DNA from 2 places in the Enterobacter sp. R4-368 genome. Region 2 is predicted to be linked to the other one. Evidence: predicted binding sites of a transcription regulator. Region 2 holds the regulator's gene; the other holds the start of a gene.
The links. The regulator PhoB, encoded in region 2, activates phosphate uptake and scavenging genes when phosphate is short. The targets are predictions, from matches to a motif close to CTGTCATAAAACTGNCNNAT.
Positions count from the first base shown of each region.

Region 1 (3,144 bases), 1.8 Mb from region 2:
ATCTCGCACTCCCGGTCTGGCTAGCGCTCTGCGACCAGGCGAATGAAATCATCATCGCCTTTTTGTTGCGCTTTTACTGGCTCAACCGCTTCTTCTTTTTCAGGTTCATTTGACTCGCACAGCCGGCGCAGCAAGGCATTTTGTCGTTTTTGCTGATCCAGCAGAGCTTCGAGTAACTCGATTTGTTCATTCGTACGTGAACTGGCACGATTGATAAAGAACCACAAAACCAGACCGACAAGCAGAACCACCAAAGAAAGGACTATGGACGCAAGGTTGATCGCGCCTGAATTTAATACTTCGTTCATTTCACCACCTCTATATAGACGCGGCATTCTACCACTGACGTCAAGGAAGGAAATCTCTCACTGAAAAAATGCCATTACCAGGGGATGAATTTATTGATGACGCAGATGCCGCTGAAGAATTGTACATCTTGATCACACATTACGTTAAGCATTTGAGTCCAGAGCAGCAGGCAGACTACCAATACGGCAGCCAGAATCAGCCATCTATATTTTCTCACTCCACTCTCCGATACGTTGCAAGGTGTAACCAGGTTATCATGGCTTCCTTAAACCGCGACTAACTGTATCTCCTTTCGGTATTTTTAGGAATGCTGGACTTGTTTCACCAGGTAAATACCGTAGCCTTGTGATACAGTCTACCGATGTGCAAGGAGCAAATATGCGTACACTCATACGAAGCGTTATTATTCTGGCGCTGCTGTGGATTGGGCTCTTGCTGAGCGGTTACGGGGTGTTGATTAACAGTACGGAAAACGCTGCTGGGCTGGGATTGCAATGTAAATATGCTACTGCACGAGGCACCAGTACCGCACAATATGTGCATTCCAGTAATGGTTTTTTGGGTCTGGCAAACTGCCCACTGTTGCGTAAAAGCGATACCGTAGTCGATAACGGCTAATCCTTTACGCAAAAAAGCCGCCTCTTCAGGCGGCTTTTTTTATCTTCATTCAGAACGGATAGTCGTTATAACCCATCTGTTCGGAAATTTTACGCGCGGCATTGTGCAGCATTTCTACGTACTCATGCAGGCGTTCTTCCGAAAAGCGCAATGTCGGGAAAGAAATACTTAAACCAGCAATCACAACGCCGAAACGGTCAAAAACCGGTACGCCAATACAGCGTAAGCCTTCTTCCTGTTCTTCGTTGTCTTCGCCATACCCCTGCTGACGCACAATATCCAGCATCGGCAACAGATCTTCGGTACTGGTGATAGTGCGCTCAGTGCTGCGCTTATACTCAACACCTTCAAGAATCTGCTTCACTTCTTCACGATCGCGCCATGCCAGCAGGACTTTGCCAATCGCGGTACTGTACAGCGGATTACGGCGACCAATGCGCGAATACATGCGCAGATTGTACATTGAATCAATTTTATGGATGTAGACGATGCTATCTTCATCCAGCGCGCCCAGGTGGATGGTCTCTTTCGTCAGACGAGAAAGCTCACGCATTTGGATATCCGCGCTGCGGATCAAATCAACGTTTTGCAATGCGCGCGCGCCAAGCTCAAAAAGCTTCAGCGTCAGGGAATATTTTTCAGACTCCCCTTCCTGCGCGACATAACCTAACGATTTCATGGTTTGCAAAAAGCGATAAACGGTGCTTTTCGACATCATGACACGTTGCGAAAGCTCGGTGATGCCGATTTCACGCTCTTCTCCGAGCGCCTGCAGAATGCCAAATACCTTCAATACAGAAGAGACAGAATCTGGCTGCTTGTCCAAATCTGCGATTGCCATTAATCACCTCATCGCCTGTGTTTTATAAAATTCAGAATCGGTTTTTATTATAAATTCGTCATCCGGTCACCGCAATGCGCGTTTGTCAACTTCGTTACAAATCTGCGACATAAAACCGGAATGCCAATGATAGAATTATTATACAAATAACTTTGTGACATTAGCCCTGAAATTTCCATGGATAAAACTTCCCTTGATGGCTTGCCCATTCCACAGCGTTACGGCGCAATTCTGACAATTATTATTGGCATCGCCATGGCCGTGCTGGACGGTGCAATTGCAAACGTTGCTCTACCGACCATTGCCCGGGATCTCAATGCTTCCGCTGCCAGTTCAATCTGGATTGTGAATGCCTATCAAATTGCGATCGTCGTTTCACTACTGACCCTTTCATTCCTTGGCGATATGTTTGGTTATCGCCGGGTTTATCAATGCGGCCTGGTGCTCTTTACGCTTACCTCGCTATTTTGCGCGCTTTCCGACTCGTTATTGACCTTGACACTAGCGCGTGTTGCGCAGGGCTTTGGCGGTGCCGCGCTGATGAGCGTTAATACTGCGCTCATTCGGCTGATTTACCCCTATCGAAGCCTGGGACGCGGCATGGGCATTAACTCGTTCGTTGTCGCCGTATCATCTGCAGCAGGGCCGACCATTGCAGCGGCCATTCTTTCTGTTGCTTCCTGGCAATGGTTATTCCTGATCAATGTACCGCTGGGTATTCTCGCCTTGCTGCTGGCAATAAAATATTTACCTCCCAATGCGGCACGCAGTGCAAAACCTAAATTCGACCTGCCCAGCGCAGTGATGAACGCGCTGACATTCGGCCTGTTAATCACTGCTCTTAGCAGCTTCGCACAGGGGCAATCCACGGTGTTAGTGTTGGTGGAGTTGGCCGCATTGTTGCTGATTGGCTCACTTTTTATTCGCCGACAGTTGAAATTACCGGTGCCCTTATTACCAGTAGATTTGCTGCGGATCCCGCTTTTTTCTTTGTCGATTGGCACTTCGGTCTGTTCATTTTGCGCACAGATGCTGGCACTGGTTTCCCTGCCCTTCTTTTTGCAGACGGTGCTTGGGCGCAGTGAAGTGGAAACAGGTTTGCTGTTAACGCCCTGGCCGCTGGCGACAATGGTAATGGCTCCGCTGGCAGGATATCTGATTGAGCGCGTTCATGCCGGGCTTCTGGGTGGGTTAGGAATGGTCATGATGGCGGGCGGGTTATTTGCACTGGCGTTGCTACCATCGGCACCGGCTGATACTGATATCATCTGGCGAATGGCATTATGCGGTGCAGGTTTCGGTCTGTTTCAGTCGCCCAACAACCACACTATTATCACTGCAGCGCCACGACAGCGCAGCGGTGGTGCCAGCGGCAT
Region 1 is NC_021500.1:887,612-890,755, forward strand. Features, by position in the region: gene H650_RS04075 (MBL fold metallo-hydrolase) at 1-2, opposite strand, end outside; gene H650_RS04080 (YebO family protein) at 21-308, opposite strand; gene mgrB (PhoP/PhoQ regulatory lipoprotein MgrB) at 383-526, opposite strand; gene H650_RS04090 (YobH family protein) at 688-927, shown strand; gene kdgR (DNA-binding transcriptional regulator KdgR) at 977-1,768, opposite strand; gene H650_RS04100 (MFS transporter) at 1,946-3,144, shown strand, end outside.
Region 1: a site for PhoB is predicted at 1,860-1,879, ahead of kdgR (DNA-binding transcriptional regulator KdgR). Genes of this name have one in related genera too.

Region 2 (3,144 bases):
AGACGGGTGGCTCTGCGGGGGCATTGAGCCACTGTTCTAACTGACGGCAGATTTCAGCGAAATCGCCTTTGATCACCGCTAACGGTTGGGTTGCCGGCACCTCCAGCGCCGTGACATCGGCGAGCTTACCTTCGGCGAATGTCACCAGATTGACGCTTTTGCTTTTCCCGGTTTCATCAAAGCTCAACGCAATGGGCGAACCGCAGTAACGGATGTGCTCAAGGCCGCCAATCTTCTGCGCGCGATGAATATGGCCGAGTGCGAGATAATCCACAGGGGGAAAATTTTGTGCAGGGAAGGCGTCTAACGTGCCGATATAAATATCACGCACCGCGTCACTTTTACTGGCACCCACCGTGGTTAAATGGCCGCTGGCGATAATCGGCAGTGGTTTGTCACCGCGCAGTTCACAGGCCTCAGTAAATTGTTGTTGATAGTAATCGGTGATCGCCGCCAGTAAATGCTGCTGTTTTTGTTGCCCGGAAAGCCCCGCCTGGCTAACGGTAATGTCGCGCGGGCGTAAAAACGGCACCGGGCAAAATACCGCGCCGGGTTCGCCATCGCGGCGTTTTAGCAGGAATGGTCTGGTACCTGCACTGGCCACCACGGTGGTTTTCAGGTAAGCGAGGATCTCTTTTGATTCATTCAGCGTGGCCACGGAATCGTGGTTTCCCGCCAGCACGATAAGCTGGCAGCCCGTCTGCTGGAGTTTGACCACAAAGCGGTTGTAAAGCTCGCGGGCGTAGCTTGGCGGGGAACCGGTATCAAAAATATCGCCTGCGACAATAATGGCATCCACCTGATGCGTTTCGGCGGCGGCGAGCAGCCAGTCGAGAAAAGCGTCATGTTCGGCGGCGCGGTTTTTACTGTAGAAGTTTTGACCCAGATGCCAGTCTGAAGTGTGAATGATGCGCATAGCGGTTCCATGGCGAAAAAGCGTAAAGCAGATTATAAACATTAAGCAGATGAGGGACATAACCGAACGCAAATTTGCGTTGTCACACGGCCACCGGGCGGGTCATATAGCGGTCATCTTATTCATAAATCTGTCATAAAACTGACGCATAATGGCGCCGCTACATATACTGACGACTTAATTAAAACAGGGCGAATTATGGCGAGACGAATTCTGGTCGTAGAAGATGAAGCACCAATCCGTGAAATGGTGTGCTTCGTGCTCGAGCAAAATGGTTTTCAACCGGTGGAAGCTGAAGATTATGACAGCGCGGTGAACCAACTTAACGAACCCTGGCCCGACCTGGTTTTACTGGACTGGATGCTGCCTGGCGGTTCTGGCATTCAGTTTATTAAACATCTTAAACGCGAAGCGATGACCCGTGATATTCCGGTGATGATGCTGACCGCGCGCGGGGAGGAAGAGGATCGCGTTCGCGGTCTGGAAACGGGGGCGGACGATTACATTACCAAGCCATTTTCACCGAAAGAGCTGGTCGCGCGTATTAAAGCCGTGATGCGCCGTATTTCACCGATGGCGGTGGAAGAGGTGATTGAAATGCAGGGGCTGAGCCTCGATCCTTCCTCACACCGCGTGATGACCGGTGAAAATCCGCTGGATATGGGACCGACAGAGTTTAAACTCTTACACTTCTTTATGACTCACCCGGAACGTGTTTATAGCCGCGAACAGCTGCTGAACCACGTATGGGGAACCAACGTTTACGTTGAAGACAGAACCGTGGACGTGCATATTCGCCGTCTGCGCAAAGCGCTGGAACACAGCGGCCACGATCGTATGGTGCAAACAGTGCGCGGCACGGGATATCGTTTTTCGACCCGTTTCTGAAATTTGACAGGAGTGTGACGCGTGCTGGAACGGCTGTCATGGAAAAGGCTGGTGCTGGAGCTCCTCCTTTGTTGTATCCCCGCCTTTATTCTCGGCGCGATTTTCGGTTACCTGCCCTGGTTTTTGTTCGCCGCGGTAACCGGGTTGCTGATCTGGCATTTCTGGAATTTACTGCGTCTTTCCTGGTGGTTATGGGTCGATAAAAGCATGACGCCGCCGCCGGGAACCGGCAGCTGGGAGCCGCTACTTTACGGGCTACACCAGATGCAGATGCGTAACAAAAAGCGCCGCCGCGAACTGGGAAATTTGATCAAACGCTTTCGCAGCGGTGCGGAATCGCTGCCGGATGCGGTGATCCTCACCACGGAAGAAGGGGCGATTTTCTGGTGTAACGGTCTCGCGCAGCAGATGCTGGGGCTGCGCTGGCCGGACGATAATGGCCAGAATATCCTTAACTTACTGCGCTACCCCGAATTTACGAAATACATCAGGAACCAGGAGTTTGGCCGACCTCTGCACCTGGTACTAAATAATGGGCGGCATCTTGAGATTCGCGTCATGCCCTACAGCGAGCAACAACTGCTGATGGTGGCGCGCGATGTGACGCAAATGCACCAGCTGGAAGGCGCGCGGCGTAACTTTTTCGCTAACGTCAGTCATGAACTGCGCACCCCGTTAACGGTGCTGCAGGGCTACCTGGAAATGATGCAGGAGCAAACGCTGGAAGGGGCGCCGCGCGAAAAAGCGTTGCACACCATGCGTGAACAAACGTCGCGGATGGAAGGGCTGGTGCGTCAGCTACTCACGCTGTCGAAAATCGAAGCCGCACCGACGCTACCCCCTAACGAGACCATTGATGTACCGATGATGCTGCGGGTTGTCGAACGGGAAGCGCAAACCCTCAGCCAGCAAAAACACACGTTCACGTTTGACGTGGATAACACGCTCAAAGTGCTCGGGAACGAGGAGCAGCTGCGTAGCGCAATTTCTAATCTGGTGTATAACGCCGTCAACCACACGCCAGCGGGCACACACGTTATTGTGCGCTGGCAGCATGTACCGCAGGGCGCTGAATTTAGCGTGGAAGATAACGGACCGGGCATTGCCGCAGAACATATTCCGCGCCTGACCGAACGTTTCTACCGGGTGGATAAAGCCCGCTCGCGGCAAACTGGCGGCAGCGGTCTTGGATTGGCGATTGTCAAACACGCGGTAAATCACCACGAAAGCCGCCTTGATATCGTCAGCGAGCCGGGCAAGGGCACCCGCTTTAGCTTTGTCCTGCCGGAACGTCTGGTTGCCAAAAAAGCCGCTTCCTGAAGGCGCTGTCAGCATATCTT
Region 2 is NC_021500.1:4,127,848-4,130,991, forward strand. Features, by position in the region: gene sbcD (exonuclease subunit SbcD) at 1-916, opposite strand, end outside; gene phoB (phosphate response regulator transcription factor PhoB) at 1,115-1,804, shown strand; gene phoR (phosphate regulon sensor histidine kinase PhoR) at 1,826-3,124, shown strand.